DNA from 2 places in the Nibrella saemangeumensis genome. Region 2 is predicted to be linked to the other one. Evidence: riboswitches for the same ligand, from Rfam matches in the RefSeq annotation. Region 2 holds a riboswitch; the other holds the start of a gene.
What was found. A riboswitch is a leader RNA that binds a small molecule or an ion and turns the genes downstream of it on or off. The one in region 2 is predicted to bind S-adenosylmethionine.
Positions count from the first base shown of each region.

Region 1: linked by a shared signal. The riboswitch ahead of ABD949_RS06900 (O-acetylhomoserine aminocarboxypropyltransferase/cysteine synthase family protein) and the one ahead of metH (methionine synthase) in region 2 are both predicted to bind S-adenosylmethionine.

Region 1 covers NZ_BAABHD010000021.1:19,474-29,259, forward strand. The annotation lists gene pyrG (CTP synthase) at 1-1,593, opposite strand, end outside; gene ABD949_RS06885 (6-phosphogluconolactonase) at 1,759-2,481, shown strand; gene ABD949_RS06890 (NCS2 family permease) at 2,572-3,897, shown strand; gene ABD949_RS06895 (homoserine O-acetyltransferase family protein) at 4,041-5,078, opposite strand; gene ABD949_RS06900 (O-acetylhomoserine aminocarboxypropyltransferase/cysteine synthase family protein) at 5,214-6,530, opposite strand; SAM riboswitch class I at 6,725-6,836, opposite strand; gene ABD949_RS06905 (DciA family protein) at 7,026-7,352, shown strand; gene ABD949_RS06910 (ion channel) at 7,395-8,429, shown strand; gene ABD949_RS06915 (S66 peptidase family protein) at 8,481-9,407, shown strand; gene ABD949_RS06920 (SDR family oxidoreductase) at 9,420-9,786, shown strand, end outside.
Region 2 covers NZ_BAABHD010000077.1:52,628-62,413, reverse strand. The annotation lists gene ABD949_RS22205 (prohibitin family protein) at 1-229, shown strand, start outside; gene ABD949_RS22200 (alpha/beta hydrolase) at 258-1,193, opposite strand; gene ABD949_RS22195 (serine hydrolase domain-containing protein) at 1,263-2,507, opposite strand; gene metH (methionine synthase) at 2,788-6,582, opposite strand; SAM riboswitch class I at 6,688-6,792, opposite strand; gene ABD949_RS22185 (SxtJ family membrane protein) at 6,862-7,248, opposite strand; gene ABD949_RS22180 (DUF5989 family protein) at 7,252-7,401, opposite strand; gene ABD949_RS22175 (carbamoyltransferase family protein) at 7,446-9,308, opposite strand; gene ABD949_RS22170 (Ppx/GppA phosphatase family protein) at 9,511-9,786, shown strand, end outside.

The DNA.
Region 1 (9,786 bases), on a different contig from region 2:
AACGAACAGGGGCTGCGGATTCATCACCGTACTTTTCAGTTCCGGGTGAAACTGCACACCCACAAACCACGGATGATCACGTAATTCGATGATCTCAACCAGCCCGGTCTCCGGGTTAATTCCCGTTGCCCGCATACCCGCTTTCTCATATCGATCCAGGAAGGCGTTATTGAATTCATACCGATGCCGGTGTCGCTCACTGATTTGCAGCTTACCATAGATGTGGTGAACCATAGAATCTTTTTTGAGCTTGCAGGGGTAAGCCCCAAGCCGCATGGTTCCCCCTTTGTTGGTCACCGCCTTCTGGTCCTCCATCATATCGATAACCGGATTCGGAGTATCCGGATTCATTTCGGTAGAATGGGCTTCTTCCATCTCTAATACGTTGCGGGCAAACTCAATGACCGCACACTGCATTCCCAGGCAGATACCGAAGAAAGGTACCCCGTTTTCGCGGGCGTAACGAATCGCATTAATTTTACCCTCAATACCGCGCTCGCCAAAGCCGGGGGCTACCAGCAGCCCATCCAGTTCGCGGAGCCGATGCTCACAGCTCTCATAATCGGCCAGCGTCTCCGACTGAATCCACTCCAGCTTAACCTTGCATTCGTTTTGCGAACCGGCATGTATAAAAGCTTCGGCAATCGATTTGTACGCATCATGCAATTCTACGTACTTACCCACCAGGCCAATGGTGACGGCATCGGTCGGATTCTTCAGCCGGCCCAGAAACGTTTTCCAGACATCCAGATCAGCATCCTGATCGTTGTAGAGGTCCAGCATATACAACGCCCGCTGATCCAGCTTCTCCTTCTTCATCAGCAGCGGCACGTCATAGATCGTCTCGGCATCAATAGCCTCGATTACGGAGTTGACCTGCACGTTACAGAAAAGCGCAATTTTCCGGCGGATATCCGGCGGCAGCGGGTGTTCGGTCCGACATACGATAATATCCGGCTGTACCCCTGCCTCCAGCAGTTGCCGAACTGAATGCTGGGTAGGCTTGGTTTTTAATTCTCCCGCCGACTGCAGGTAAGGTACCAGCGTCAGGTGCACAAACAGGGTGTCGTTTTCACCCAGTTCAAACTTCAATTGACGGATAGCCTCAATAAATGGCAGCGATTCAATATCACCGACGCAGCCACCCACCTCGGTAATAATGATGTCATATTCACCAGTCTCGCCCAGCAACCGGATGTTCCGCTTGATTTCGTCGGTAATGTGCGGGACTACCTGAACGGTCTTCCCCAGAAAATCGCCCCGGCGCTCACGGGTGATCACGTTATAGTAGATACGTCCCGTGGTGATGTTATTCGCCTGCGAGGTTGGGATATTCAGAAAGCGCTCATAATGGCCGAGGTCCAGGTCCGTTTCGGCCCCATCGTCGGTAACGTAGCACTCGCCGTGTTCGTAAGGATTAAGAGTTCCGGGGTCAATATTGATGTACGGATCGAATTTCTGGATCGTCACCGATAAACCCCGTGATTGAAGCAATTTGGCCAGCGAAGAGGCAATGATGCCCTTGCCGAGAGAAGATGTCACACCGCCCGTAACAAAAATGTACTTTGCGGTTTTCTGACCGGATGAAGCCATGTCTGAAACCTGTTTTGGTCGTTACGGGATATAAAGGTACGAAGATTTTCGGGGAAACAGGCCAAGAAAAAAGGAAAAAACCAAAGATTTACGGTAAGTGGTTGGTAGTCAAAAAAGACGCCGATATTTGCGACTAATACTATCAGAGCACTTATCCAAGCCTTTATGCAGGTTCAAACCTTTGCCTCCTACGAAGATCTTTCCCAGCACACCGCCGAACATATTGCTAACCGGGTTCGGCAAAAACCCACGGCTACTCTTTGCCTGGCGTCCGGCGAAACACCCATCAGCACCTTTCATCATCTGGTGACGCTGGCGCAGACCGGACAGGTTGACTTCAGCCAGTGTACATTTATCGGCCTCGACGAATGGGTGGGGTTTGGACCAGAAGATGAAGGCAGTTGCGCCTATTACCTCTTCCGCGACTTGTTTGGCCCGTTGAACATTAACCCGAATCAGATTCACTACTTCAACGCCAAATCCATCGATCTGCCTGCGGAATGCCTGCGCACCGATGCCGCTATTGCCGAGCGGGGCGGTCTCGACCTCATTCTGGTCGGTATTGGGATGAACGGCCATATTGCGCTTAATGAACCCGGCACCTCCTTTAATCTGTACGCTCACGTAAGTGAGTTAGCAGAAGTGACTGTGCAGGTAGGGCAGAAATATTTCACGCAGGCTACGCCCCTGTCTAAAGGCATTACCCTGGGGCTCCGGCACCTGATGGAAGCCCGCGAAGTGATTCTGATGGCGAGTGGCTCCCGCAAGGCGGCCGTGATCCGCCACGCGCTGCAGGGTCCGGTAACAGAGGATTTACCGGCCAGTATCATCCAACAGCACCCCAGCGCCCACGTCTGGCTCGACGCAGAAGCCGGCACTCAGCTTTAGCTTAAATACCACTACATCCCCTAAAGGGGGCTTATTGACTACGATTAAGTCTCCTTTAGGGGAGGTAGTGGTTAACTGGTACATTATGTTATGATTCAAAGCATACCCGACAAACCGGCCCCCTCCCGACGCATTGAAGTACTGGCCGGCATTTCTACCTTTCTGGCGACGATGTATATCATTGTAGTCAACCCGGCTATTCTGAGTCAGTCGGGGCTGCCGTTTAGTGGAGTGCTGACGGCCACAGTGCTGCTGTCGTTCTTTTCCAGCCTGATGATGGGACTTTACGCCCGTAACCCTATTGTAGTAGCACCGGGCATGGGGCTGAACGCCTTTTTCACCTTTTCAGCGGTCAAGGGTATGGATATTAGTCCATCGGTAGCCTTGGGGGCCGTGTTCTGGGCCGGCATTCTGTTTCTTCTTTTGTCACTGGCCAACATCCGTACAGCCATTGTTCATGCCATTCCCAAGCCGCTACGTTATGCTGTTTCTGCTGGTATAGGTCTGTTTATTACGTTGATCGGATTTGAAAACGCCCGCTTTATTGTAGCCAATCCCGCTACGCTGGTCAGCCTCGCCAACATCAGCGACCCGATTATCCTGACATTTATTTTCGGGTTGCTGCTAACCGCTGTGCTTATAGTTCGGCGAGTGACAGGAGCAATTATTGTGGGCATTATGCTCACGACCTTCGCGGCAATACCAATAGGCCGGCTCTGGGGCGATGCGACTGCCGTCAATTCCGGACAGAAAACGCTGGTCAATTTTCAGGGACTTTTTGCGGCTCCCGATTTTAGTCTGATCGGCAGCCTGGACCTACTGGGAGCGTTGCAATGGTCGCTCTGGCCGGTGATTTTCGCCTTCGCCTTTACCGACCTGTTCGACAGCCTGTCTACCTTCGTAGGCGTAGCCGAAGCTGCCAACCTGTACGACGAAACCGGTGAGCCCCGCAACGTCAAGCAGTCACTGCTGACGGATGCCGTGGCTACCACGCTAGCCGGTGTATTAGGCACCAGCCCCGGTACTGCCTATATTGAATCGGCGGTGGGAATCGAGCAGGGTGGCCGCACGGGGCTGACCGCCATCGTAGCCGGATCACTGTTTCTGCCGTTTCTGTTTTTATCCCCTTTACTATCCGTTATCCCGGCTATTGCTACCGCCCCGGCGCTGGTTCTGGTAGGGTCGTTTATGATGCGGCCGGTGACGAAAATCAACTGGGGTAAACTGGATGAAGCCATACCGGCGTTTCTGGCGCTGGTGCTGATTCCGTTCAGCTACTCCATTACGCAGGGAATTATCTGGGGCTTTTTGTCGTGGACAATTATCAAGGTAGCCGTTGGTAAGTACGACGAGGTACCCGTTGGGTTATGGGTTGTTGATATATTTTGCGTGTTATCTTTGGTGGCAGGTCACTGAACCTCTCTTCCAGCTATACTTATGATTCTCGTTCTACTATTATCCATTCATCCTCACGCCCAGCTTTACAAGCCTAAGCCGGTAACAACACTCAGACTGGTTATGGCCGTTGTCCGCCAAATCCCTTAGCCCACACGCCCTGCCTACGCCAGCACCTTGCCCGCCCGCTCTTCCATCCATTTCCGAATAATCTGACTGAGCGGCTTAAACTCAATGAGGAAGCCGTCGTGCCCATACAGCGAGTCAATTTCCTGATACACTGCATCCGGAATGTGACGGGCCAGAAACTGCTGCTCAGAAGGAGGAAACAAGATATCCGATTTAATACCTACGCACAAGGTACGGGCTTTGATCTGAGACAGGGCATTCAGAATACTGCCTCGATTTCGCCCAACATTGTGAGAATCCATTACTTTAGTCAGTGTCCAATAGGTGAAGGCATTAAACCGGCGCACCAGCTTTTCGCCCTGGTACTGCTGGTAGCCAGCCGCTTTGTAGCCGTCTAGCTGCTCGTTGTTGTCCAGCGCCTGTGTAAAACCGTAGGTATCGTAGTTACGGTACGAAACCAGCGCCATCGCCCGGGCTGCCTTCATACCCGCCTGCCCGGCATCAGGCCGGCGCTCCTGCCAGGTTGCATCCGCTTCAATCGCCATGCGTTGCGATTCATTAAAAGCAATACCCCAGGGAGAAAAAACCGCGTTGGATGCCAGCAAAACCAGGTTTTCGATTAAGTCGGGTTGCATGATGCCCCATTCTACCGCCTGCTGACCGCCTACAGACCCGCCAATGCAGGTGTGTATCCGCTCGATGTCAAGTTCCTGACGCAGCAGGTCCATCGCACCCACCATATCCCGGATGGTAATTACCGGGAAATCGTGAAAATAAGGCGCACCCGTTTCCGGGTTGATGGATAAAGGGCCCGTAGAACCATAACAGGAACCCAGAATGTTGGCACAGACAATAAAGTATTGCTCCGGATCATAAAAACGGCCCGGGCCTACCATACCGCTCCACCAGTCGCCGGGGTCTGCGTTCCCTGTTAGCGCGTGGCAAATCCAGATTACATTCGACCGATCAGCATTGAGCGTTCCGCGGGTGGTATAAGCAAGCCGAAAGCCAGGTAACGAGGCTCCCGCTTCCAGAGAATACGTATACTTATAATTGAAATACTGTAGTTCCATTCCTGTATATCCCGGCATTCCTACCGGATCAGCCAAAGGCTAAAGTGTAAAAAATCCACTTGCTGCTACAACACTTTTAGCGTGTAGCAGCAAGTGATTCTGTTCGGCAGGGCAGCGTACTTTTCCTGCTACCGTCTACGCTAACGCCGGTTCGGCAATTTTAGCAAAGGCTTGTTCAATGTCAGCCTTAATATCCTCGATGTGCTCTATACCGGCCGAAATCCGTAGCAGTCCGGGTTCGACACCGGCACTCGCCTGCTCATGCTCCGATAGCTGCTGGTGCGTGGTAGCTGCCGGGTGGATGATCAGTGTTTTCGCATCGCCTACATTAGCCAGGTGACTAACCAGGTTTAGACCATTAACAAACCGGTCGGCAACCTCACGACCACCTTTCAGCTTAAACATAAATACCCCGCCAAATCCGCGTTTCAGGTATTTCTGCGCCAGGGCGTTGTATTTACTGCTTTCCAGGCCGGGGTAGTTTACGTACTCGACCTGCTCGTGCTGCTCCAGCCACCGGGCTAGTGCAAGGGCATTCTCCACGGTACGGTCCACGCGCAGCGACAGGGTTTCTAACCCTTGTAATAACAGGAATGAGTTGAACGGACTGATAGATGGGCCCCAGTCCCGAAGCCCTTCCACACGGGCCCGGATAATAAACTGAATATTGCCGAAGGGGCCGTCAACGCCGAACACATCGCTGAACTTCATGCCATGATACCCTGGCGAAGGCTCACTGAACTGCGGGAACTTACCATTGCCCCAATTGTATTTTCCACTGTCGATGATAACCCCACCGATGCTTGTGCCGTGGCCACCAATCCACTTGGTCGCCGATTCGACTACCACAGCCGCACCGTGCTCGATCGGCCGGAACAGATACCCACCGGCCCCAAATGTATTATCAACAATCAGCGGAATATCATGCTTCTGCGCCAGCGCTGCGAAGGCATCAAAATCAGGAATATTAAATTCGGGATTGCCAATCGTTTCCAGATAAATGGCTTTGGTTTTTTCGTCGATCAGGCGTTCGAAGCTTTCCACTTTATCCCCATCGGCAAACCGGGCATCAATACCAAGCCGCTTAAAGGATACCTTAAATTGGTTATAGGTCCCCCCATAGAGGTATGAACTCGTAACAAAATTGTCGCCGGCCATCAGGATATTGCTCAGCGCGATAAACTGAGCCGCCTGCCCCGACGCTACGGCCAGTGCCGCCACTCCGCCCTCCAGAGCCGCCATGCGTTTTTCGAACACATCGGTGGTAGGGTTCATGATGCGGGTGTAGATATTACCAAACTGACGCAGGGCGAACAGGTCGGCACCATGCTCGGCGCTGTTGAATACATACGAGGTGGTCTGATAGATAGGTACAGCCCGTGAATTGGTCGTTGGGTCGGTTTCCTGCCCGGCATGAAGCTGCAGGGTTTCAAAATGCAATGAATCGGCCATGATATGTAGAAAGGTGAAAAGGTGAAAAACAACTTGAAGGCAGTTCTCCCTATGCGTCGGGAAACAGGCCCCTGATTACTCGGCAACGCAGGGAGCTGCCAAACGGGACCCGACAGGGTAAAGCATGAGTGATAACAGACGCAACAAGCGCCCATTCCTTCGACGGATGTACGGAAGAGTTAGCATGAGATTGCGATTTATATGCCCTAAATTGCTTTAGGTGGGAATTAGCACCTTGTCCCAGGCGTTCGGGATAGGTTGCCAGAGGTTCGCGGAGCCCAGTCTCTCCCCTCTTCTGTATAAATCAACGCGTGTTCCGACCAGCAATCGAGGTCGGCGGAGCCATTGACTTGATGCTGCAATTATACAATCAAAACAATGGGAACGCAACTATTGACCGCTATTTTGGCCTATAACATTTAAAAATAAATACTGTGTAAACGGGCTTTACTCCTTCCGCGCCGTTGCTTACTTTTGTGTTAAGACACCTCCCATATGAACAACACCTACCGTCCCTATAAAGAAAATACGGCCCGCAAAGCCGGCATCACCACGCTGAAAGATGCCATCGGGCAGATGCTCCAGTCGTATCAGCTTCAAAGCCGCTTTAACGAAACGTATCTGGAAGCATTCTGGGGGAAAATGATGGGTGCTGCCATTGCTTCCCGTACCAACCGCCTGTACGTACGCGACAATGTCCTCTATATAGAAATTGCTTCGGCCCCCTTACGTAATGAACTGGTTACGGCCAAGCATAAGATGATTCAGCTTATCAATAAAGACATAGGCGCTGAAGTTATCAAGGACGTGGTCTTTATTTGACCCGCTAGAGGAAATTACGAGATCTGAACCGGCAAATAATCTATGAACTTTAAAAGAACCGGCATAGGATCAGCTACTAAAAGCGGCCTCTCCTCAGGTAAACGGACGCTGGCCAGCCACCGCAACAGTACACTGGTTGAACAGGAAGAGAAAAGACAGGATCTGGGCTTCGGCACCAGAATCAACAGTTCGTACGCACGACTCATCAATAAAGACGGCAGTTTCAACGTCAGTCGGGTACATGCATCTTTCTGGCATCGGCTCAACCTATATCATCGGCTGATTACCATGTCGTGGCCTAAATTCCTGCTCCTGGTTTTTGCCGCATACATGACCGTAAATGCCATTTTCTCCATCTTATATCTGCTGGCCGGTCCGGAATACCTGAAGGGATTACCTGAAAGTAATACCGGTAATAGGTTTTGGGGAGCTTTCTTTTTCAGTGCGCAGACACTCACAACCGTAGGCTACGGGCACGTAAGCCCATCTGGCTACCTGACCAGCGCCATTGCTGCTTTTGAATCTATGATTGGTTTGCTGGCATTTGCCCTAGCAACGGGTCTGCTGTACGGGCGGTTTTCGCGACCAATAGCCCATGTACGGTTTTCCCGGAATGCCGTCTTTGGCCCTTACCTCGACGTAAATGCCTGGATGTTTCGCATCATCAACCAGCGCTCCAATCAACTGATCGATGTGGAAGTCGAAGTATCGCTCTCCCAACTGGAAACTAAACCCGACGGCACACCGTTCCGGCGCTACTATCTATTGAAACTGGAACGCAGTAAAGTCAACTTTTTCCCGGCAAACTGGACATTGGTGCATCCGATAACCGAGAGCAGCCCGCTCTACGGGTGTACGCCTGAACAGTTAGAGGAATCTGATGCCGAATTTCTGATCCTGCTCCGGGCCGTTGATGATACCTTTTCTCAAATGGTTCATGCCCGTACATCGTACCGGGCAGATGAAGTATTGTGGGGGCGCAAATTCCGTTCTATGGTTGATAGCAAAACTTCCGGCAATTATTCGCTGGATATGGATACATTTGATGATACCAGTGAAGTGCCGCTAAACTCGTAATTTGCGGATCCCATTAAGCCGCACCAGCAGAGATGCTGGTGGTGACATTGCATGACTCAACCTCCCTTTTTGTGTGCCGGTGATACCGTCGGAGTGGTAGCTCCGGCCAGTCGTTTCCTGTACGAAGACATCCTCCCCGGCCTGACAATCCTGCAGGACAACTGGCAACTGACCGTAGTGGAGGGAGAAAGCCTGAAGGCGCGGCATGGCTCCTTTGCCGGTACCGATGACCTCCGGCGGGCCGACCTCCAGCGTATGCTCGACGACCCCGCTATTAAAGCTATTTTTGCCGCCCGTGGTGGATACGGCTGCACCCGACTGGTCGACCAACTGGATTTCACGCAGTTCATGAAACACCCTAAGTGGCTGATTGGCTTCAGTGATATTACGGTGCTGCATTGTCACCTGCACCAGTTAGGCGTAGAAAGTCTCCATGCCATTATGCCAAAGCTGTTCGGCAGCGAAGAAGTCGCTGAATCTGTTGAGACGCTGCGGAAATGGGTATTCGGCGAGATAATAAGCGCATACCGTACGCCCCCCCACCTGCTGAATCGAACTGGTCAGGCCACCGGCCCGGTAGTTGGCGGCAATCTGACCCTGCTCACCCACGTTATCGGGTCGTCATCAGACATATCGCTGAATGGGAAGATTCTGTTCATCGAAGACATTGAAGAGTACCTGCACAACCTGGACCGGATGCTGCGCCAGCTCCGGCGGGCCGGGCGTCTGGATACGCTGGCGGGGCTGCTGGTAGGTCAGTTTACCGATATGAAAGACAACCCATCGCTGCCTTATGAGCAGTCGCCGTACGAGATTGTCGCGGAGGTCGTTGCTGATTATGACTTTCCGGTTTGCTACGATTTTCCGGTCGGTCACGTAGCCCGTAATCTGGCGCTTCCGATTGGGCACGATGCGATGCTGGAGGTAACAGGCGAAGGTGGCGTGTTATCGTTCACCAGGGCAGAAACAATCATTTAACGTCCGTTACGTATGCCTGTATACCACCAGAACGTGGTTTGGGTTACCGGGGCTTCTTCCGGCATTGGCGAAGCACTGGCCCTCGAACTGGCCCGGCAGGGTGCCCGGCTGGTCTTGTCAGCCCGTCGGGAAGACGAGTTGCAGCGGGTAGCCGGCCAAACGGGTTTACCGGCCTCAGAGGTGTTGGTGTTGCCGATGGATATAACCGATATTAACAGCTTTCCCGGCAAGGTACAAGTCGTGCTGCAGCGCTTCGGCCGCATCGATTATGTTTTCCAAAACGCCGGTATCACCCAGCGGGGCACCGTTGCGGAAACAGAGTTTGACGTATACCGGCGGCTGATGGAGATCAACTTTTTTGGGGTGGTAGCCCTGACCA
Region 2 (9,786 bases):
AGCTCAAAAGATGCAGTTCGTGCTCCAAAAGGAGCGCCAGGAGGCTGAGCGCAAGCGCGTGGAAGCACAGGGAATTGCCGATTACCAAAAGATTCTGTCTACCGGCCTCAGTGACCGGCAGTTGCAGTACGAGCAAATCAAAGCGCAACGTGAACTGGCCGCTTCACCCAACTCTAAAATCGTGATTATGGGCAGCCGGGGCAACGTACCCCTGATTCTGAATAACTAACAAAAAGGCCCCGACATCGGGGCCTTTTTTATCGGATCAGGTTTTGACTCTTCAGCCAGACTTTGCAACTCTCGGGCCAGTTGGCCAGTGAGCCTTTACCTTCGGTACGGAGAGCATAGCCGTGGCCACCGGTCGGGTACAGGTGCATTTCGGCCGGGACGCCGTTCTGTAGCAATGCCAGGTAATAATTAACGCTGTTTTCGACAGGTACGGCTTTGTCGTCCATCGAGTGAACCAGAAACGTAGGTGGTGTCTGATTCGTTACCTGTAGTTCGTTGGAGTAATAAGCGATCAGGTCAGCTGAGGTTTTGTTTGTGCCCAGCAATTTATCGCGGGAGCCGGTGTGGGCCTTATCCCCAAAAGTCACTACGGGGTACATCAGGATCGCAAAATCAGGCTTCGCATCCGCACTGGCCTGGTTGCCCCGGTAATAATGAGTGGATAAAGTAGACGCCAGGTGGCCCCCGGCAGAGAAGCCGATTACCCCTATTTTGTTCGGGGCAATGCCGTATCGGCTGGCATTCTGCCGGATCAGCTTCATCCCCTGCATGGCATCCATGAGCGGTACCTCATGCTGATTGGTCATCAGTCGCTCGTCGGGCAGCCGGTATTTGAGCACAAAAGCGGTTATGCCCAGATCGGCAAACCAGCGAGCCATATCGGCCCCTTCATGTCCGGAGGCCAGAATGTAATAGCCACCGCCCGGACAGATCATGATGGCCGCTCCGGTAGCCTTGTTTTTGTCGGGACGGTAAACAGTAAGTGTAGGAACCGAAACCTGACTGATGCGGAGAATACCATCCTGACCCGGTTCCGCCTTTTCCGGGAGGTTAGCGCCGGCAAGTGCGTTCGGCACGGCATTATCCGGCCAGAGCTTAATGATTTCGGGTTGAGTTTGAGCCGTGGCAGTGGCCATCAGAAAAGAAGCTAAGACGAGCGTCGCCAGACGACGAAAGAGGTTCATACGTAACAGGTCTGGATTTTTTGGCAACTTACCGCTTTATCGCCAAATCTGCTATTCCTAACCATTTGTTTAAAGCTCTACTTCGCCGTCCTCCTCGGGTCCGATGCTCTTATTGGTACTTTCCAGTACGTTGGCGATACCCTGGACATCAAAAACCAGACGATTCAGGCGGTTGCTGAGCATAATAACGACATATTCATGCCGGGGACTAAACCAGAACATAGCGTTATACCCTTTCCACCAGCCTGTATGATAGATATACTCCGGCTGCTCGTTGGCATCAAGGCGCATGCGGAAACCATAGCCGTAGTTTTTAATGCTCTTCTTTTCGAAACTCCGCGGAATAAAGGCTTCTGCCAGTGTTTTTTTGCGGAGCAGGCAGTCGCCATTGAGGGCCATATACCATTTGAACAAATCACCAACGGTCGAGTAAACCCCTTTATCGCCTAATACATCATCGTAATAATCCTTTGGAATACGCCTGTTGCCCTGGTAGCCGGCTGTTTTATTGACGGTGAACGATTCGCTCTTGGATGTAGCCAGGTAAGAGTTATTCATACCCAGGGGCTCAAAAATATTTTTTTGAACGAATGTTTCAAACGGCTGGTTAGCCACTTTCTCGATAATGGACGCCAGCACCATGTAGTTAGTATTGCTGTAGCTGAAGGTACGGCCGGGAATATTATAGCGTTTGGGCGTTGGCTTCACCGTAGCAAACCAGTGCATAATGGTGGCGTTGGTCGGATACGGTTTGTCGCGCTTGTAGAAGTTAATCTTCATGCTGTCATCGAAGGCATAGGCGTAGTTCGGCAGTCCGCTCCGGTGACTCAGTAAGTCGTGGATGGTAATGTTATGGTACGGAAAATCAGGGTAAAATTTCTGAATGGTGTCTTCAAAGCTCAGCTTGCCGGCTTCGACCAGCTTTAGTGTCGCTACAGCGGTGAAGGTTTTGGATAAAGACGCCAGCTGAAATTTCGAATCTTCAACTATGGTATCGCGGAGGTGCTTTTCGATATGCCCTAACCCATTCCAGCCTTTATAGAGAATTACCCCTTTTTGAGCGACCAGAATACTGCCGTTCAGGCCGGCCCGGAATTTGGCGCGGGCGATCTCCTTAATGCGCTGAGCCTTCTGATCGGCCTTTATTTCCTCCCGGATGCGGGCCTCCTCCTGCGCTGACAATTCAAGTTCCTTGGCGCAGTTCCGCATGGCCGTTGCCGAGCGGTTCAGCTGCTTCTGGTCATTATTCGACTCACAGGACGAGCAGACTATTGTTAACGAAATAAAAGTAATCCAAACATTGAGAAAATTCATCGTCAATACCCTTGCCCTGCGGGTTTTAATGTTTAGTAAACGGTACCTAGTAAATAGTCAGCCGCCATTTTTGTTTTAGCAGCCTCTATGTATTTATCGTACAGCAGGTTGGTTTGTAAACTGCGTTAATTACCTGTTCTGGATGAAATAAACGTATTTCCACCGCTACAAAGGTATAGATTGGTACCCAACCGTCAACACTATTTGGCAAAATCTATGGAGTGACTGCTCTTATACTTTCTATCATAAAAAACCCCGACGGGTGGTCGGAGCTGCATTGTCAGGCATCATAGCTGAGCACCGGGGCCAACCAGCGCTCGATCTCTTCTACCGGCATGGCTTTCCGCTGGGCATAATCCAGGACCTGATCCCGGCTGATCTTCCCAACGGCAAAGTACCGGGAGGCCGGGTGCGAAAAGTAAAAGCCGCTTACCGACGAAGCCGGATACATAGCAAAACTTTCCGTCAGCGTAATACCCGCCTGTCCGGCATCCAGCAGGTCAAACAGAAGCTGTTTCTCGGTATGGTCCGGGCAGGCCGGATAACCGGGTGCGGGCCGGATGCCCTGGTATTTTTCAGAAATGAGGTCTTCGTTCGACAGGGTTTCATCGGGCTGGTACCCCCAAATCTCTTTACGAACCCGCTGGTGCATCAATTCAGCAAAAGCTTCGGCCAGCCGGTCAGCAATGGCTTTGATCATGATGCTGTTGTAGTCGTCGTGATCCCGCTCATACTCCTCAATCAGCTTTTCAATACCGATACCGGCCGTTACGGCAAACATACCGATGTAATCTTCCCGCCCGGTCTCCAGCGGAGCGACAAAGTCGGCCAGGCACAAGTTGGGCAGATTAGCAGCTTTCTGGTTCTGCTGACGCAGGAAGTGTATCACGGCTTTGGTATCGTATACCAGTGCTCCGGCGGTACGGGTGTTGGGAACGGATTGCAACTCCGTTCTACTGAGTTTGTACTCCAGGTGGGTGTGGGAGCCATGCCGTTCGCAGGGGATTTCCCGGATTACTTCGTCGAACTCATGCAGCAGTACGTCGTCATCGGTTGAGTTAGCCGGGTAGAAGCCGACCACGGCATTTGCCTTGAGCAGCTTCCTGTCAATGACCTCCTGTAACAGCCGGTTGGCATCGTCGTATAACTTACGCGCTTCGGCTCCGACGGTGGTATCATCAAAGATTTTGGGATACTTGCCGTGGAGTTGCCAGGTCTGGAAGAAAGGTGTCCAGTCGATGTATTTGGCAATCTCGGCCAGGGGATAATCCTCAAAAAGCCGGTTACCTAAAAAAGCAGGCTTTACAGGCTCAAACTCCGACCAGTCAATGGCGGTGCGGTTGTCGCGGGCGGCTGCGATACCGATATAGTTCTTTTCCTGACGCCGTTTCGCGTGTTCGTCGCGCAGCCGCGCATACTCGGCTTTTATATCGTTAAAAATCTCGTCACGTGTTGCCGCTTCTTCGCTGGTCAGCCGCCCGGCTACCGGTACGCTCCGGCTGGCGTCCAGAACGTGCACAACAGGGCCGGAGTAATGCGGATCAATTTTTACAGCCGTGTGAATGCGGGAGGTAGTAGCGCCACCAATCAGCAGCGGAATGGTAAAGCCTTGCCGTTCCATTTCCTTAGCTACGCTTACCATCTCGTCGAGCGAGGGGGTAATCAAACCGCTCAGTCCGATAATGTCGACGTTGAGCCGCCGGGCTTCATCCAGGATCTTCTGGGTCGACACCATTACGCCCAGGTCGATGATTTCGTAATTATTACAGGCCAGTACCACGCCCACGATGTTCTTACCGATGTCGTGAACATCGCCTTTTACCGTCGCCAGCAGTATTTTACCAACCGGTCTGGCTTCTCCGCCACCCTTTAGTTTTTCTTCTTCGATGAAAGGAATTAGATAGGCAACGGCTTTTTTCATCACCCGCGCCGACTTCACTACCTGCGGCAGAAACATCTTACCCGCCCCGAACAAATCACCGACCACGTTCATACCGTCCATCAGCGGCCCTTCAATCACCTGCAGAGGTTTGTCAAATTGCTGCCGGGCTTCTTCAATATCCTGGTCAATGTAGTCGGTAATGCCCTTCACCAGTGCATGCTTCAGGCGCTCACCCACCGGATCGCTGCGCCAGCTTTCATCCTGCACGACTTCCTTGCCCTTCGCTTTTACGGTTTCGGCAAATTCAACCAGGCGCTCGGTAGCGTCGGGCCGGCGGTTGAGCAGGACATCTTCGACCCGTTCCAGAAAATCTTTGGGTATCTCGTCGTACACCCCTAACTGCCCTGCATTGACAATACCCATATCCAGCCCGGCCCGGATAGCATGGTACAGGAAGGCCGAGTGAATAGCCTCCCGAACAACATCGTTACCCCGGAAGCTGAACGAAACGTTCGATACCCCGCCACTTACCTTCGCCAGCGGGAGATTCTCTTTAATCCAGCGCGTGGCATTAATAAAGTCAACGGCGTAGTTGTTATGCTCCTCAATACCCGTAGCAACGGTCAGGATGTTCGGATCAAAAATGATGTCCTGGGGCGGAAACATAACCTTGTCCACCAGAATACGGTAGGCACGTTCGCAGATCTCAATGCGCCGTTCGTAGTTGTCGGCCTGCCCCTGTTCGTCAAAGGCCATCACCACCGCAGCTGCTCCGTAGCGTTTAATAAGCTGGGCCCGCTCAATGAATTTCTCCTCGCCGTCTTTCAGCGAAATGGAGTTGACGATAGCTTTCCCCTGCACACACTTCAGACCAGCTTCGATGACCTCCCACTTTGAGGAGTCGATCATAACGGGGACGCGGGCAATATCCGGTTCGGAAGCAATCAGGTTCAGGAAAGTGGTCATTACCTCCACGGAGTCGAGCATGCCCTCATCCATGTTTACGTCAATTACCTGCGCGCCGTTTTCCACCTGCTGCCGGGCTACCGACAGGGCGGCATCATAGTCACCCGCCTTGATCAGCCGCGCAAAGGCCTTCGATCCGGTGACGTTGGTCCGCTCGCCGATGTTGACAAAATTGGTCGTTTCTGTAATTTTCAGCGGTTCAAGCCCACTAAGTTTCTGGTAGGGTTCGGGCTGGGGAACCTGCCGGGGTGGGTATTTTGCGGCTGCAGCTGCAATAGCCCGGATATGGTCGGGCGTTGAGCCGCAGCAACCCCCAACGATGTTGACAAATCCATCGCGGATAAAGCCCTCTATTTGTGACGCCATGGTTTCCGGCGTCTCATCATATTCACCAAATTCATTTGGCAGACCTGCGTTAGGATATGCCGAAGTAAAGAAAGGTGCTTCTTTGGCCAGCGTCTGCACGTATGGACGCAGCAGTTCGGCACCCAGGGCGCAATTTAACCCAACGCTTAACAGCGGCAGATGGGATATCGAGTACAAAAAAGCTTCGGTTGTCTGTCCCGACAATGTTCGCCCTGAGGCATCGGTAATGGTACCGGAAATCATGATCGGTACCGGCTGTGTTCCCTTATCCGCAAAATATTTGTCGATAGCAAACAGGGCTGCCTTTGCATTGAGGGTATCGGTGATGGTTTCTACTAAAAGCAGATCCGCCCCTCCCTCAATTAAACCGGAGGCCTGGGTATAGAATGCGTCAACCAGCTGATCAAACGTAACAGACCGGTAGCCAGGATTATTTACATCTGGTGAAAGCGACGCCAGGCGGTTAGTTGGCCCCATAGCACCCGCCACAAAGCGGGGTTTCTCCGGGCTTTGGTGGTTAAACTCCTCGACTAATTCTTTGGCTATCCTGGCCGACTGGAAGTTCAGCTCATAGGCCAGTTCCTCCATATGGTAATCGGCCATCGCGATGGAGGTACTGCTGAAGGTATTGGTTTCGATGATGTCGGAGCCCGCTTCGAGGTACTGCCGGTGAATTTCTTTGATAATGTCGGGCTGCGTAATAGACAACAGGTCGTTGTTGCCTTTCAGGTCGTGCGGCCAATCCCGGAAGCGTTCGCCCCGGTAATCGGCTTCGGTTAACTTATAACGCTGAATCATCGTACCCATGGCGCCGTCGAGGACGAGGATACGCTGTTGAAGGAGGTTGGCAATCATTTTCAAGGGTACAAGCAGTTAACAGCTCGATTAATTATAATCGGTTCGTTAGTCCGAAAAGTCTACGTCAATCAGGTAATTTATCGAAGAAAGGGCAGGTGTTGACTGTCACACTTATCTTCCCCGGCTGGGGTGGAATGTGGCACCGTTTCTGCGGGGAGCAGCCGGTTGCCAAGACTTCGTCGGGTCCAATCCCTCTGTCTTTCTCGATAAGTATTACAAATATAAACAAAAAGAAGGCGCACCGCCAAACGGTGCGCCCCATAACCTCTTTAACGGTCTTTTTTACCATGTATGTTCCATATCTTCCTTTGTATAGGTATGGTTCCGCTCGGCATACATCGATTTTGCATCGCTTCGTTTCACCGCCATCGGATTCTTCGTCGTTAGCCGATAGAGAACGGCAATGGGGAACAAAAATACATAGAACAGGAGGGATAAGATAATCTTACCGTTAATGGCTCCCAGGATCTCGGCCAGTTTAAACCAGACCCTGACCAGGAAATCACCAAGAATAGGAATAGCCAGGCTTACCACACCGACGGCTACGGCAGCGTAGAGCAACCATACCGACTTGAATATAAAATACAATACCAGCAGTCCGGTAACAATGACCAATTGAGCCTTTACCTTCTCCGTGGTATTCATAGCCAGTTTTCCGATAGCATTCATGGATTAGAATAACGTATAAATGAATGGAGCTACCGCAGAACCACCGCCGATTACAATCAGAACACCGATAAGCAGCAGCAGGATAATCATGGGAGCCAGCCACCACTTTTTACGTTCCCTCAGAAATTGAAAGATGTCTTGTAAGAAATCCATAGTTGTGGATATTTTTTATTACTAATATAACACGTGAACAACAATTAATCCAATACAAATTCTTCTTTCCAGTTATCTTTCTCCTGCCACTCAGGCTGTTTCTTTTTGTCGAACAGGTAATTACCTACCACCAGATAATCCATTTCGGTTCGCATAAAACACCGATACGCATCGTCGGGCGTACAGACAATCGGCTCTCCCCGGACGTTGAAGCTCGTATTGACAATAACCCCGTACCCGGTTAGTTGCTTGAACGCGTCAATTAACTGGTAATAGCGTGGGTTAGTATCTTTATGCACTGTCTGAATTCGGGCCGAAAAGTCGATATGCGTAATCGACGGCAGGTCGGACCGCTGGTAGTATAACTTCTCCCGCAACGGGAACGAGTCGTAATTGGCTGGCAATTCGGTCCGCCGTTTTTCGACGACCGGATGCACCAGCAGCATATACGGCGACGGGCCATTGTAGTCAAAATACTCGGCGCAGTCTTCGGCCAGCACCGAGGGCGCAAACGGCCGGAACGACTCCCGATATTTGATCTTCAGGTTCAGCTTCTTCTGCATCTCAGCATTGCGCGGGTCACCCAGAATGCTACGCCCTCCCAGGGCACGAGGACCGAATTCCATACGGCCCTGCACCCAGCCAACTACATTACCGTCGGCCAGAATTTTTGCTACTTCTCTACTTAATATGTTGAAATCATCAAATGAGGTATAAGTCGCCTTATACTTACGGGCCATCAACTCCACATCAAGGTCCGAAAATGTAGGCCCCAGGTACGAGCCCCGCATGGCATCGCGTTCATAATCAATGATGCGTTCCTTGCCGTAATAGATATGGTACGCAGCCAAAGCCGCGCCTAAAGCGCCACCGGCATCACCGGCCGCCGGCTGGATAAATATTTCGTCGAATACCCCTGACTTCTGGAGCTTGCCATTGGCCACGCAATTAAGGGCAACCCCACCCGCCAGCACCAGGTTACTGGCGTTGGTCAGCCGGCGGGCTTCTTTAGCCATCTGGATTACAATATCCTCCGTCACCTGCTGAATAGCCAGCCCCAGGTTACAATGGTGCGCCTGCAGTTCATCCTCCGGATTACGCCTGGGAAAGCCAAAGAGATCGGCCCATTTCTGTTCCTGGACCATTCGCAGACCAGTAGCGTAATCAAAATAAGCCTGATTCAGCCAGATCGACCCATCTTCTTTAATATCGACCAGCTTCTCCTTGATGGTTTTCACATACCGGTCGATATCCGGCGAATGCGGGTCACCGTACGGAGCCAACCCCATCAGCTTATATTCACCCGAATTTACCTTGAAGCCTAAAAAATAGGTGAACGCCGAATAAAGAAGCCCGAGCGAATGCGGAAACCGCAACTCCTTCAGGATTGAGATATTTTTCCCTTCACCGAGGCAGATAGAAGCCGTAGCCCATTCGCCTACCCCATCAATGGTCATAATAGCCGCCCGCTCAAAAGCCGAGGGATAGAAGGCACTGGCTGCGTGAGACAAGTGGTGTTCCGGAAACAACAACTTTACTTTTTTCTTCGGATCGTAGCCCAGCTTTTCCAGCTCCTCCCGGATCAGCCGTTTCAAAAAGAGCTTTTCCTTCAGCCAGACGGGTATAGCCATCAGGAACGATGAAATTCCTTTCGGCGCAAACGTATAATATGTCTCCAGCAGCCGCTCAAACTTCAGCAGGGGTTTATCATAAAAAACAATGGCGTCCAGCTGATTCAGCGTAGTTCCACCATATTGAAGGCAATATTGAACAGCATTGGCCGGAAAGTTCGGGTCATGCTTTTTCCGGGTAAAGCGCTCTTCCTGAGCAGCCGCCACAATCCGTCCATCTTCTATCAGAGCCGCAGCCGAGTCATGATAGAACGCGGATATTCCTAAAATAGTCATGCAGGGTTGAACTGTACTAATCGGCCAAAAATAAAAGTTATTCTACCAAACAAAAATATATAGCAGGTTTTCACCTGTTTTTTCGCTTGATAGGTCTTCGTTTACCTTTGCGCTGCGTTTATTCTGATTTAGACAGGGCAAGGAGACCATCATAAAATTAGTATCTTTGACCGTTTTTGACAAGGTATCAAACGACAAGAAATTGAAAATCGCTGCTATTGATATCGGCTCCAACGCAGCCAGAATGCAGATTTCGACCGTACTTCATGATGAAGAAGTCGTTAGTTTTAAAAAGGTCGAATACGTCCGGTTCCCGCTCCGGCTCGGTCATGATGTATTTACCTTCGGTGCCCTGACGCCGGAGAGCATCGACCGTACGACCAAGCTGATGCAGGTATATAAGCTCCTGATTGAACTGCATGAGGTTGAAGCGTATATGGCCTGCGCCACTTCCGCCATGCGCGAATCCGGAAATGGC